Regions from separate parts of the Delftia sp. K82 genome, predicted to be linked through region 1. Evidence: riboswitches for the same ligand, from Rfam matches in the RefSeq annotation. Region 1 holds a riboswitch; the other holds the start of a gene.

Region 1 (7,107 bases):
CTACTTCGTGGGGATGACGGCGCGGTTCTGATGGCGCGGTCCTGATGGCGCGTTATCGGCCCTTGCGCTGACCCAGACAAAGCGCCCGTTGTGACGGGCGCTTTTTTCATCGCCGGGCCGCCCCAAGATGAAAAACTCCCCCTCGGGGGGCAGCGGACCTTGCGCAGCAGGGGGAGCGTGGGGGCCATTTTCATGGCGAGGAAGCTTTGGATATCCATCAATCGATTTTCTGAACCACGGTCTGGCCCGGCAGCAAGGCCCGGCCATCACCACCGCGCGGCAGCATGGGCGCGACAGGCAGGCCGGTCTGGCGATCCAGCAGCAGCGAATGCGCCTCACCCGGCGCGAACAGATGGCCTTCGCCCCACTGCCGCAAGGCCACGATCACCGGGAACAGCTCAAGGCCCTGGGCCGTGAGCACGTATTCCAGGTAGGCCGAGCCTTCGGCGGCCGGTCGGGTTTCGAGGATGCCGGCCTCCACCAGCCGGCGCAGCCGGTCGGCCAGGATATTGCGGGCCGCGCCCAGGCTGCGCTGGAAATCGCCAAAGCGGCTGATGCCGTCGAAGGCATCGCGCACGATGAGCAGCGACCAGCGGTCGCCGATCACATCCAGGGAGCGGGCCACCGGACAGGGCTGCGGTGTGTCAGGACGGGTGTCTTCTTTCATGACGTCATTGTGGTTGCATTTCAAAACTGGTTCAACTAGCATCCAACCAGTTTTGTTTTGCAACCGGATTCAACCCATGAACGCCTTCCCAGCCTCGGACACGGTCCGCATGCCGCGCAGCCTGGTGCTGTTGTTCGCCGCTGCCAGCGGTCTGAGCGTGGCCAATGTCTACTACGCCCAGCCGCTGCTGGAGGCGCTGGCGGCCGACTTCGGCATCAGCCATGCGGCCGTGGGCGGCGTGGTCACCGCCACGCAGGCCGGCTGCGCGCTGGCGCTGGTGCTGCTGGTGCCACTGGGCGACCGGCTGGAGCGGCGGCGGCTCATGCTTTTGCAGTTGCTGGGCCTGGTGCTGGCCCTGGCGGCCGTCAGCACCGCGCGTTCGGCCGTTCTGCTGCTGGCGGGCATGCTGGCCGTGGGCCTGCTGGGCACGGCCATGACGCAGGGGCTGATCGCCTATGCGGCCAGCGCCAGCCAGGCGCATGAGCGCGGGCGCGTGGTGGGCGCGGCCCAGGGCGGGGTTTTCATCGGCCTGCTTTTGGCGCGCGTGTTTGCCGGAGCCGTGGGTGACCTGGCTGGCTGGCGTGGCGTCTATGCCTGCTCGGCCCTGTTGATGCTGGCCCTGGCCTGGCCCCTGTGGCGGCAACTGCCCCGGCTGGCGGTGCCCTTGCATGCACCCAGCTACACGCAGCTGCTCGCCTCCATGCTCCAGCTGCTGCGCCAGGACCGCATGCTGCGCACACGCGGCATGCTGGCCCTGCTGATGTTTGCCACCTTCAACATCTTCTGGAGCGCCCTGGTCCTGCCGCTGAGCGCACCGCCCTACAGCCTGTCGCTCACGGCCATCGGCGCCTTTGGCCTGGCCGGCGTGGTGGGCGCACTGGCAGCAGCCCGTGCCGGGCACTGGGCCGACCAGGGTTTCGCGCAGCGCACCAGCCTGGGCGCGCTGGTGATCCTGCTGCTGGCCTGGGTGCCGATTGCGCTGCTGGAGCAGTCGCTGTGGGCGCTGGTCGCCGGCATCGTGCTGCTGGACCTGGGCGGCCAGGCCCTGCATGTGACCAACCAGAGCCTGATCTTTCGCAGCAACCCGCAGGCGCACAGCCGGCTGGTGGGCCTGTACATGCTGTTCTATGCCGTGGGCAGCGGGCTGGGGGCGCTGATTGCCACCAACGCCTACGCGCGGTTTGGCTGGCACGGCGTCTGCGTGGCGGGGGCGGCGTTCAGCCTGGCGGCGCTGGTGTTCTGGGCCATGACACGGGAAGCGGCTGCCCAGGCCAGCGTTCCCGCCTAGACCCGGCTCACCAACTCCGAAGGCACCCGCCCCAATGCCTTGCGGAACATGGTGGAAAACGCGCTGGGGCTGTCATAGCCCAGGTCCAGCGCCACCTGCGTGACCGATGCGCCCGCAGACAGCCTCGACACCGCCGCCAGCAGGCAGGCCTGCTGGCGCCAGGCGCCAAAGGCCATGCCTGTGTGCTGCTGGAAAAACCGGCTGAAGGTGCGCAGGCTCTTGTTCAGCGCTTGCGCCCAGTCCTGCGGCGTGGCGCGGATGCTGGGCTGGGCCAGGAACTGCTTGCACAGGGCGGCCAGCTTTTCGTCGCGGGGAATGGGCGCGAACAGCGGCAGGCTGCGGGCGGAGGCCAGCTCGTGCAGCACCAGCGTGACCAGGGCGCCGTCGCGGCCCGCTTCGTCGTACAGCGCCGGCAGGTCGGCGCAGGACAGCAGCAGCTGGTGCAGCAGCGGCGTGACGACCAGGGCCTCGCAGTGCACACCCGGGCGGGGCGCAGCAGCCGGTTCGATGTACAGGCTGCGCGTGCTCACGCCCTGCATGCGCACGCTGTGCGGCTTGCTGGCTGGAATCCACACGCCGCTGTAGGGCGGGATGGTCCAGGCGCCGTCGTCGGTTTCCACTTCCATCAGCCCGCTCATCCCGTAGAGAAACTGGGCACGCCGGTGGCTGTGCGTGGGCAGCAGCGTGCCAGGCGTGTAGTCGGTGCCGATGGCCAGCACTTCGCGCGCCACGGCGTCCACGGAATGCAGCGGGATGTTGAGCATGGGAATGTCCGGAAAACAGCCAACAGACTTTGGCAGGAATTCGAGGATTATTGACCTATCCGCGAAAGCAGGCCAAACCGCGGCATCCTAAGGTTCAGTTCTTGCTCGTTTTTTTCCAAAGGACTGTCTGTGTTCCCTCTCCTGCTGCTGGCTTTCGGTGTGCTTGCCGGCGTGACCACCGTGCTCTTCGGCTTTGGCGGCGGCTTCGTGGCCGTTCCGCTGCTTTATGCGCTGCTGACTTCCATCCACGGCGCGGACTCCGCCGTTGGCCAGGCTGCCATGCACATTGCCGTGGCCACCTCCACCTGCGTGATGATTTTCGGCGCCTCCATGGCCACGCTGCGCCAGCACCGCGCGGGCGCCCTGCCCTGGGATCAGGTACGGCCACTGGCTGGCTTCATCGCGGCCGGCGCCGTGGCGGGCGCGGCGGCCGCCACCTGGATCAGCGGGGAATGGGTGCGCTGGGCCTTCATCGCCTACCTGGCCCTGACCATCGCCGACGCGCTGCTGCGCCCGGGCTTCGTGCACGGCACCGCCACCAGCTTGCAGCCCATGGGCCGGCAGGCCGCCGCCACGGCCGGCCTGGCCATTGGTGCGATCGCTGCCTTCCTGGGCGTGGGCGGCAGCGTGATGACCGTGCCGCTGATGCGCCGACGCGGCGCCAGCATGGCGGCCGCCACGGCCATGGCCAGCCCCCTGTCCCTGCCCATGGCCGTGGCGGGCACCGCTGCCTACATGCTGGCATCGCAGGGCACGGGGCTGGGCCCCTGGCATGTGGGCTATGTGGACCTGCAGGCCTTTGCACTGCTGACGGCCGGATCGTGGACGGGCATCAGGCTGGCGGCACCGCTGATCGGCCGCATTCCCGATGCCCTGCATGCCAAGGCCTACCTGGCCCTGCTGGGCCTGGTGCTGCTGGTCATGATCGTGGTCTGAGCGCTGCGCTCAACCCTCCTGGAAGATCGCCTCGATCCGGGTCTCGAACACCCGGGCAATGGCGAATGCCAGCGGCAGGCTGGGGTCGTAGCGGCCCGTCTCTATGGCATTGACGGTCTGGCGCGACACGCCCAGCAGGTCCGCCAGCGCGGCTTGGCTCCAGCCGCGCTCGGCGCGCAATTCACGGATGGTGTTTTTCATCGCAGGGGCACTTTGGCGGAACAGCTCATCGGCTGCGCAGCCAGTGGGCCACCGAGGCAGCCACCCAGAGCGCACCCATCAAGGGCCACACCATGAACATGCTGAGCTTGGGAAAACCTGCCATTTCCAGGAATCCGTAGGTGAAGGTGATGCCGGCCGTACCCGCCGCCGCAATCGCCAGCTGCTCCAGCATGGACTTGCGCAGGAACTCGTCGGTATCGCGCACCAGCCGCACGATGGCCCGCACGGCCAGCGCAAACGCCAGCATGGGGCTGAGCAGCAGCGCCGTGCGCAGGGCCCCAGCCTGCATGTCAGCGCTGAGCAAAAGCGCCCCCACAAGCAGCGCCATGTAGAGCAGCAGCGCAAATCCCAGCTCCTTCTGGTAGCGGCGGTTGGTGACCGTTGTTTGATTCATGGAAGTCTCTCGCAATGTGTAAAGGATGCTTGACATTGTGCGATGCCACCCGCGAGCATGTCAAGCAAGCTTTACATCGGCACTGAACGCCCCGCCGTACAATCGCCGCCGTTGGTGCCAGCAGCCTGCAGGGGCTGCGGTTAAACGGGAAACATGGGGCGGCCAGATAAAGCCGCCCGCATGTACTGCCCCCGCAACAGTGAGTGAAACGCCGCGTGCATGGCACCGGCCCCCGCCAAACCCGTGCCACTGGGCGTACAGCCCGGGAAGGCCTTGGCGAGTGCGTCACCAGTCTGGATACCGGCCAACAGGCGGCCGGCCGCGCATGCAGCGCAGCCGGTCTTTGTGGTTTCCGTGCCGGCGGGGTCGCTGGCGCGCAACTGGTCCGCATCCATGCACACCCTCGCCCTCGCGCGCGCCCCTGGCGCCGCTGTTCGCTCGCCCTCGGCGTTCCCCGTACTGCGCACGTTGTCCGCCCTGGCTGCGGCCTCGCTGCTGGCCTGCCAGGCCCAAGCACAGGCACAACAGGCGCAGCGGGCACAGACCTCCCAGCTCGATACCGTGGTCGTCACCGCCTCGCGCAGCGAGCAGCCCCTGCGCACCGTCACGGCCGACATGACCGTGATCGACGCCGAGACCATTGCCCGCAGCGGCGCCACGGGCGTGGCCGACCTGCTGGTGCAGGTGCCGGGCGTGCAGATCAACCGCAACGGCGGGCCGGGCCAGGTCACCTCGGTCTACCTGCGCGGCACCAGCAATCAGCACACTGCCGTATTCATCGACGGCGTGCGCTACAGCTCGCAGGAGCTGCAGGGCGGCGCGGTCTGGTCCACCCTGCCACTGGCGCAGATCGAGCGCATCGAGATACTGCGCGGCCCGGCCGCCGCCATCTATGGCTCAGACGCCATGGGCGGCGTGATCCAGATCTTCACAAAGCGGGCGGACGGCCAGACCCGCGCCTATGCCGAGGCCGGCATAGGCAACCAGGGCACCAGCAAGCTCGCCACGGGATTTCAAGGCGGGGCCAACGGCTTCACCTATGGGCTGAACCTGGCTGACGAGCGCAGCGACGGCTTCGACGTCTACCCCGGCAACACCTTCTCGCCCAATCCGGACAAGGATGGCTACAGCAACACCTCGCTGGGCCTGAACGCGGGCTACAAAACGGGCATCCACCAGATCGATGCCAGCCTGCTGCACAGCCGCCTGCGCACCCACTACGACCAGAGCCCGCCGCCGTTCGACGACTACGACGTGGTCAAGAACACCACCGGCAGCCTGCGCTGGCAGGCCGGCTGGAACGCCATGTACAAAAGCGTGGTCCAGGTCTCCCATACCGACAGCCAAAGCGACCGCCACACCCAGTCGCCGGAAAGCGCCAAGGGCCGCTCCACCAACTACCTGCTGCAGAACCTGTTCACGCTGGGCCAGCACCGTTTCAACATCGACCTGGAGCGCCGCGAGGACAAGCTGGACACGCAATACGCCTGGACGCAGAACACCGACAGCCGGCGCGTGCAGAACTCCCTGTCGGCCGGCTGGCGCCTGACCGAGGGCCGCCACCAGTTCGACGCCAACCTGCGCCACGACCAGGTGCGCGACCAGCAGAACAAGACCACGGGCGGCCTGGGCTACGGCCTGCAGATCGACGAGCGCTGGCGCTGGGTGGCATCGGCCGGCACGGCCTTCCGCACGCCCACGCTGTACGAACGCTTCACGGGCCAGGCGGCGGCCGACCTCAAGCCCGAAAGCAGCACCAACGTGGAAACGGGCCTGCACTATGCGGCCGGTGCCAACCGCCTCTCGGCCGTGGTCTACCGCAACAAGTTCAAGAACCTCATCACCTACGACTGGAACAGCGCCCTTCCCTGCAACTGCTACCGCAACTGGCAGAGCGTGGAGATCACCGGCCTGACGCTGGCGGGCAGCACGCGCCTGGGCAGCGCCAACCTGGGCGCCTCGCTGGACTTCATGAACCCCGAGAACCTGGAGACCGGCAAGCTGCTGCCCTACCGCTCCAAGCGAATGCTCAAGCTCAATGCCGACACCCAGGCAGCCGGCTGGACGCTGGGCGGCGAAGCGCAGCTGTACAGCGGCCGCTACGCAGACGAGGCGAATACCTTCAAGCTGGGCGGCTACGGCGTGGTCAACCTCTACGCCCAGCGCCAGCTGACCAGGCAATGGACGCTGCTGGCCCGTGTCAACAACATCGCCGACCGCGACTACGCCCCCACGCGCGGCTATGCCAACGCAGGCCGCACCGTGTTCGTCAGCGTGCGCTGGACACCTCTGCCCTGACCCCCATGCATCTGCTTCTGCACCTGCTTCTGCGCCTGCTTTCGCGCCTGCCCCGCATCCTGCTGCTGACCGCCGCCCTGGCCTGCGCAGGCGGCGCGGGCAACGCCTTTGCGCAAAAGGCGGCGGATGCGGGAACGGGCGGGGCAACCACCGCCTACGCCGTCACCGACATGCGCGGGCGGCAGGTGCGCCTGGAGCGCGTGCCGCAGCGCATCGTCTCGCTGCTGCCCTCGCTGACCGAATCGCTGTGCGCGCTGGACGCCTGCGAGCGCATCGTGGGCGTGGACGAGTTCTCCAACCACCCGGCGCGCGTGGCCGCTCTGCCCAAGCTGGGCCACACTTTTGCCCCGCTGGTCGAGGCCACCGTGCGGCTCAGGCCCGACGTGGTGCTGATGGCGTACTCCGCACCCGTCATCGCACAGCTGGAGCGCTTCGGCATTCCCGTGCTGGCACTGGACGCCAACGACATGGCGCAGCTGGAGCAGGTGCTGCACAAGCTCGACCAGCTGCTGCAGGTGCAGCGCGCCAATGCCCTGCT
Region 2 (7,107 bases), 2.3 Mb from region 1:
GTGCAGCCAGCGCGAGAGCTTTTCCACGCCGCCAAAGGTGCGCGGCCCGGGAATCAGGAACTCGGCACGCGCCACCGTGGTGGCCCGGCCGCCGCGCACGGCACGCAGGTCGCGCCAGCCGCGCTGGCCGATCAGGTCCTGCATGGCCTCCTGGGTGCCTGCGAACAGCAGCACGTCGGGGTCGGCGGCCAGCACGGCCTCGGGCGAGACCTGGGGCACCGTGCCCAGGCCGTCCAGCGCGAACGCGGCGCCCGCGCGCACCATGGCCTCTCCCGTATAGGTGCCCGGCCGGGCCGCCAGCAGCATGCCGTTGCCCAGCCGGCCCGTGACCATGAGCGCGCGCGGCCGGGGCTGGCCGGCCACCAGCCGGTCCACGCGCAGCAGCCGCGCTTCCTGCGCCAGGGCCAGCGCCTGGCCGCGCGGCTGCACGCCCGTGGCGCGGGCCACCAGGCGCAGGTTGTCCATCACCTCGGCCAGCGAGCGGCTGAGCAGCACCATCACCGGCACGCCGATGCGCTCCATGGGATCGACCAGCTGGTGCGCCGCCTGGCGCGCGGGCGTGACGATGACCAGGTCCGGCTGGCGCGCCACCACGGCGTCCACCGAGAACCCCAGCCGCCCGCCCACCTTGGGAATGCGCTCCACGCCCGGTGGAAAGCGCGTGAAATCCTCCACGCCCACCACGCGGTCCAGCAGGCCCAGCGCGGCCACCAGCTCGGTATTGGAGGCAAAGATGGAGACGATGCGCTGCGGCGGCGCGGCAATCTCCACGCGCCGGCCCAGCGCATCCTGCAGCACCACCGGCCCGCCTGCAGCGACGGTGTCGGCCCAGGCCGCGGGCAGGCCGCAGGCCAGGGCCGCCGCCGCGCCCTGGCGCAGCAACTGGCGGCGCGTGGTGCTGGATTGCCTCATGCCGTGGTCCTCAAAACTCTGCCTGGAGGCCGACCATGAGTTCGCGGCCCGCCATCGACGTTCCGCAGCCGCCGTTCTGGTACGCCGGGTTGGCGATGCAGGGCGCGCGGTCCAGTGCGATGAAGATGGGATGGCGGTTCAGGTCGAACAGGTTATTGACGGCTGCGAACAGCTTGACGCCGCGCGACACGCGGTAGTCGGCCCGCAGGTTCCAGATGGTGAAGGCGCCCTTGCGGTGGATGAAGGTGCTGCTGGACTCGCCCTGCGGGATGAGCAGCGCCTCTTCCGTGTCGTACCACATGGGGCCGCGCAGCAGCGTGGACAGCTGCAGGCTCCAGTCGCCCTGCAGCCGCCCGCTGCCCTGGCCGTAGCGCACGCCGGCCGAGGCCTCGTAGCGGTACATGCGCTGCACCTTGTCGGTATTGGCCGAGGCTGGCGATCCCTTGTCGCGCATGCTGAAGTGGTAGTAGCCGCCAGCCCAGGCCTTGAGCTGGTGGCCCGTCAGGTTCAGCGCCCGCGCCAGGTCCATGTCGGCCTGCATTTCCAGGCCGCGCGCCACGATGTCGGCCGCGTTGTTGGCGTAGTCCGAGGTATTGGTCGTGGCCCCGCGCGAGACGGTGATGATGCGGTCGCTGATGGTGTTCTGGAACAGGGCCGCATCCACGCGCCAGCCGGGCTGCTGCAGGGCAGCGCCAACCTCGATCTGGCGGCCGGTCTCGGGCTTGAGGTTGGGGTTGCCGAAGGTGCGGCCACCGCCGACGGCCGTGAAGTCCGAGGCCAGCTCCGTGGCCGTGGGCGCGCGGAAACCCGTGGAGGCCGCAGCGCGCAGCGTGAGCCGGTCCGTGGCCTTCCAGGTGGCGCCGGCCGACCAGGTGTGGTTGTCGTAGTCACGCGTGCTGGCCTGGGCCAGGGCCAGGTTGGGCGTATCGTCGAAACGCGTCGTGCCCCAGGTCTTGCGCAGGCCGGCACGCAGGGTCAGGCGATCGTCGAACAGGGTCTGCGCGTCCTCGAAGTACAGCGCTTGCACCTGCTCGGTCTGGTTGTTGTCGTAGGGCGCAACCTGGCCCGCCGGGCCGCCCGGCATGGCCACGCGCAGGCGGTCGGAGCGCAGCTTGCTGCGCTCCCAGTCAAAGCCCATCAGCAGGTCATTGGTCTGGCTGACACGCAGGCGCGGCTGAAAGCGCAGGCCCGTGGCGTCCAGCTGGCGGTGGTTGTAGTCGCGCGCCGTGCCGGGCACGGCGCTGTTGCCCGAGCGGATCACGGGCGATGCCCAGTTGAACTCATCGGTATCGACCAGGCTGTAGAGGTGGGTCGTCCAGCTCAGGCGCTGGCCGGGCAGTGCGCCCTCGTAGGTCAGGTCCAGCGAGCGGTTGCTGCGGTTGTCGCGGCTGTAGATGTTGGCGCCCGATCCGCGAAAACCCGCGTTGTAGATGCCGTCCGTGCGCAGCTGCAGCTCCACGCGGTGCAGCTCGTGCAGCTGCCAGCCCAGGGCGCCGCTGGCGCCGCGCCGCTTCCAGCCCGTGTTCTCCATGCGCGTGCCGCCGTCGCCCGACTCGTAGTCGCCGCGCCCGCCTGCGCTCACGCCGAAGTACCAGTCGAAGCGGTCATTGGCGCCGGCCGTCTGCGCATCGGTGCGCCACAGGTCCCATGAACCGGCCTGGACCTGGGCACGCGTGCCGGGCGCCGTCGCCCCCGTCTTCATGATGATGTTGACCACCCCGCCCATGGCCTGGCTGCCGTAGATCACCGAGGACGGGCCGCGCACGATCTCGATGCGCTCCACATCCGAGGGGCTGAGCTTGGACAGGTTGGCCGTGCCCGCGCGCCGGCCGTTGACCAGCACCAGCACCTGGCTGCGGAAGTCGCGCCCCTGGCCGTCGGTGGAGGCGCCGCGCAGGTTCATCGAGGTCTGGGCCGCCGTCCATTCGCTGAGAAAGCCCACGGCGTTCTCGGCCAGCAGGTCGGTGACCGAGCGCGCGCTGGAGCGCTCTATGGCCTCGCGGTCGATGGTCTGCGTGGTGCCCGCGATGCGGCTGCGCGCCTCGGGCCGCGCGGTGGCGGTCACGAAGACGGCGTCCAGCGCATCGTCGGCGGAGTCCGTGGATCGGCCCGAAGTCGGCTCCTGCGCGGCGCCGGCCGCTGCAGCGCAGCTGGCCAGCAGGACGGCGGCCGCTACGGGCCACAGGCTGGAGACAAGAGGGAGAACAGAGAGAAGGCCGGAGGAATCGGCGGCCGAAGAAGCGAAGCGCATGCGTTGACCCAACTGCCCCACTCACCCGCGGGGCCTATCGTCTGAACCACGCCGCACAGCGCGCACGCCGGAGCCGGCCACGGCAGCGCAGGCTGGGGCCGGACCGGACAGGCGCACTCCCGCGGCGTCCGAAAGCAATGCAGAAGGCCGGTATCCGGGCTTGCGGAACGCTGCGGCGCGCAGGGTGGGCGCGCTGCGGCAGGCATCCCCGCCTTCCCATGCCCGAGAAGGACACAGTGGCTTGCGGTGCGTGGTTTGGGGCGCGTCCGCGTGGGGAGTTGTATTCCGCTGACCGTTGCGGGGGCAGCGCAGGCATTGCGAGCGGCCACCTCGATGGCATCGCGCACCTGCTTCCCGTTGAACCCCTGGCCGGTGAACGGCATGGGGCACCTTCAGCAACAGCGCACCGCCACGGCCCAGAGGCTGCGGCGGTGCGCCAGCGGCGGATTATCGCCCAGCCCAGAAGCCCGGCACCCGGGCCAGCGCCCGCAGCGCGCGGCGGCTGCTGCGCGCGCTCGTGGCCAGGCGGGCCTGCAGGTAGCCGGCCGCGAACCAGGCGCGCGGGTCGCGCGCGGCCTCGGCATGGAAATGCTCGGCCGCCACGGCCATGTCGTTGTGCAGGCCCAGCGCGTCCTGGGCGGGCACCAGCGCCTCGGCAAAGCGCCGGCCCTTTTTGCCGGGCCACATTCCGGGCGCGAATTCCCGCGCAAAGTCCGCCAGGTAGCGCAGGCGCTTGAGCCGCTTGCGCACGCGGTGCTGCTGCGCCAGCGGCAGGCGGTCGAAGTGCCGGCCATCGCGCAGCACCTGGCGGTGCAGGCGCGCCAGCCGCCGTGCCAGGTACTTGCGCGTGCCTGCGGCGGACAGATGGGCAAAACGGGCCGATGGCTCTCCCTGCGGCGCCTGCGCCAGCGCCTGGATCTCGGCCAGCGCCTGAAGGAATGGCGGCTCGCGCACGGCAGCGGCTGCATCCGCCTGCACGGCCTGCGGCGCCTGCCAGTCGCACAGGGGCGCATGGGCTGCCTGCAGCAGCGGGCGCACCACATCGGCCAGCGTATCGGCATCGCGCAGCGTGCCCAGTTGCGCAAAGGCCTGGGCCAGGGGGTCATCCCATTCGGCGCGCATGCCGGGCGCCAGCCCCGCGCACTCACGCAGCACGGTGCGCAGGCGCCGCAGGGCCACGCGCAGCTGGTGGATGGTCTCGGCATCGCTGCCACCGCCCTCCAAAACCGCCAGATGCGACTGCACCTGGGCCAGGGCAGCAGCCAGCGCCGCACGCACAAAGCCGGCCGCATCGGGCCGGTCAGGGTGCTGCTTCGCAGGGGTGGACATGGTCAGGAGAGGGTGTGCGGGCGTTGCTGCGATTGTGGGCACCGCCCGGCCCCCGGGTCAATCGGCGCCATCCCCGCTCAGGCTGTGCAGCGCGGGCCGGGCAATGCGCACATAGTCGGCCGAGTCCAGCACGATGGAGCGGTCCAGCCGGCCCGCGTTGAAGGCGATCTCGCCAAAGCGCTCTACCAGGGCCGGGTCCACCACCAGGCGCACCTGCGGGTTGAAGGAGAACGGCGGCACCGATCCCATCACGCAGCCCGTGGCGGCCTGGGCCTCCTCGGGCGAGGCCAGCGTGGCCTTGCGCACGCCCACGGCCTGGGCCAGGCGCTTGAAGTCCAGCTTGCGGTCGCCGGGCAGCACGGCCAGGAAAAGCTGGGGATCGCCCACACCGGACGCATCGCGGCTCTTGCAGAGCATGGCCTTGGCGCCCTGGCCGGGGGCGGTGCCCCGGATTTCGGCGACCAGGTCAGAGCGGCCTTCGGCCGGATGTTCCAGCACGCGAAAACGCGCGCCCTGGGATTGCAGCAGGTCTACAAGGGTGTCGAACATGGTGGAAAGCGCAGAGAAGTCGTCTGGGTTTTGACATTTTGTCCAATTCAAAACAAAATGTCCAATATGACCCAACGAACCCCTGAACAGCGCCAGCTTCTGGACCAGTTGGCCCAGATCGCAGAAGGCCTGGGCCAGACCTTTGCCCCGTTCTGCGAGGTGGTGGTGCATGACCTGCTCGACCCGTCCCATGCGGTGCTGGCCATCCACAACAACCTGTCGGGCCGCGAGGTGGGCCAGGGCGCGACGGAGCTGGGCCTGGCCCGCATCCTCGACCCCGGCTACGAGCAGGTCATCGCCAACTACCCCAACCAGTTCGCCGATGGCCGCCAGGCCAAGAGCACGTCCATCGGCATCCGCGACTCCAAGGGCCGCTACATCGCCGCGCTGTGCATGAATGTGGACCTGACAATGTTCCAGGGCTTCCAGGGCATGCTCAACCGCTTTGCCGCCGTCAGCGGCGACACCCCCGCGCGCGAAATGCTGGACCCCACGGGCGCCGGCGCAGGCGCCGACACGGTGCGTGCCCGCATCGACCAGTTCGCGGCCCGCCTGGCGACCACGCCGCGCGCCCTCAAGCCCGAGGAGCGCCGCGCCCTGGTCCGCGAGCTCAAGGGCGCCGGCCTGCTCGATGTGCGCCGCTCCATGGAGACCATTGCCGCCCACCTGGGCGTGTCGCGCGCCACGGTCTACAGCTACGCCAAGTAGCTCCCGGCACCCCGCCGATCAGCAACCCCTTCTCTCCCGTACCGATGACAAGCCTTCCCACCTATGACGACGTGGCCGCAGCGGCCCAACGCATCCAGGGCCATGCCCACCGCACGCCCGTGCTCACCTCGCGCACGCTGGACGATGCGCTGGGCGCCCGCGTCTTCCTGAAGTGCGAGAACCTGCAGCGCATGGGCGCCTTCAAGTTCCGTGGAGCATTCAATGCGCTGTCGCGCTTCAGCCCCACCCAGCGCAAGGCCGGCGTGGTGGCGTTTTCCTCGGGCAACCACGCCCAGGCCATCGCACTGGCAGCGCGGCTGCTGGAGATTCCCGCCACCATCGTCATGCCGCATGACGCGCCCGCCGCCAAGGTGGCGGCCACCAAGGGCTATGGCGGCCAGGTGGTGGTCTACGACCGCTATACCGAAGACCGCGAGCAGATCGGCCGCGACCTGGCCGAGCGCCACGGCCTGACCCTGATCCCGCCCTACGACCATGCCGACGTGCTGGCCGGCCAGGGCACGGCCGCCAAGGAACTGTTCGAGGAAACCGGCCCGCTGGACGCCCTCTTCGTGCCGCTGGGCGGCGGCGGCCTGCTGTCGGGCACCGCCCTGTCCACACGCGCGCTCAGCCCCGAGTGCGCGCTCTACGGCGTGGAGCCCGAGGCCGGCAACGACGGCCAGCAGTCGCTGCGCGCAGGCCGCATCGTCCACATAGACACCCCAAAGACCATTGCCGACGGCGCCCAGACCCAGCACCTGGGCGGCATCACCTTCCCCATCATCCAGCGCGACGTGACCGACATCCTCACCGCCAGCGATGCCGAGCTGGTCGATGCCATGGGCTTCCTGGCCACGCGCATGAAGCTCGTGGTCGAGCCCACCGGCTGCCTGGGCCTTGCCGCCGCGCGCCAGAAAGGCGAAGAGCTGCGCGGCCAGCGCGTGGGCATCATCCTCAGCGGCGGCAATGTGGACATGCAGCGCTTTTGCAGCCTGCTGGGCGCCTGATCCTGGTCCTGGTCCTGAACGAAGGCCGCCCTCACCCGCGCGGGCTGAAGGTGCGCGGAAACACCACGGGCGCGCTGCGGTCGGCCAGCCGGTAGCCCATGGCGGGGCGGCGTGACGTGCCCTCCACCTGGCCGGCCTCGACCAGAAAGCCGGCCGCCATCATGCGCGTGCGAAAACCGCTCTTGTCCACGGGGCGGCCCAGCACCACTTCGTAGGCCTGCTGCAGCTGCGGCAGCGTAAAGGGCTCGGGCAGCAGGAACGCCGGCAGCGAGGTGTATTCCACCTTGCCCCGCAGCCGCTCCACCGCTGCGCGCAGGATCTCGCCGTGGTCGAAGGCCAACGCAGGCGCGC

The links. A riboswitch is a leader RNA that binds a small molecule or an ion and turns the genes downstream of it on or off. The one in region 1 is predicted to bind cobalamin.
Region 2: another riboswitch for cobalamin. It lies ahead of KDK82_RS00125 (TonB-dependent receptor); the one in region 1 lies ahead of KDK82_RS10155 (TonB-dependent receptor).

Annotation. Positions count from the first base shown of each region.
Region 1 is NZ_MYFL01000001.1:2,294,280-2,301,386, forward strand. Features, by position in the region: gene KDK82_RS10120 (TonB-dependent receptor) at 1-31, shown strand, start outside; gene KDK82_RS10125 (helix-turn-helix domain-containing protein) at 218-667, opposite strand; gene KDK82_RS10130 (MFS transporter) at 744-1,955, shown strand; gene KDK82_RS10135 (helix-turn-helix domain-containing protein) at 1,952-2,719, opposite strand; gene KDK82_RS10140 (sulfite exporter TauE/SafE family protein) at 2,849-3,655, shown strand; gene KDK82_RS10145 (helix-turn-helix transcriptional regulator) at 3,665-3,856, opposite strand; gene KDK82_RS10150 (hypothetical protein) at 3,882-4,271, opposite strand; cobalamin riboswitch at 4,367-4,595, shown strand; gene KDK82_RS10155 (TonB-dependent receptor) at 4,665-6,569, shown strand; gene KDK82_RS10160 (ABC transporter substrate-binding protein) at 6,575-7,107, shown strand, end outside.
Region 2 is NZ_MYFL01000001.1:18,055-25,161, reverse strand. Features, by position in the region: gene KDK82_RS00130 (ABC transporter substrate-binding protein) at 1-912, opposite strand, end outside; gene KDK82_RS00125 (TonB-dependent receptor) at 923-3,163, opposite strand; cobalamin riboswitch at 3,291-3,572, opposite strand; gene KDK82_RS00120 (CHAD domain-containing protein) at 3,611-4,492, opposite strand; gene KDK82_RS00115 (YbaK/prolyl-tRNA synthetase associated domain-containing protein) at 4,550-5,041, opposite strand; gene KDK82_RS00110 (transcriptional regulator) at 5,108-5,749, shown strand; gene KDK82_RS00105 (threo-3-hydroxy-L-aspartate ammonia-lyase) at 5,794-6,756, shown strand; gene KDK82_RS00100 (NUDIX domain-containing protein) at 6,788-7,107, opposite strand, start outside.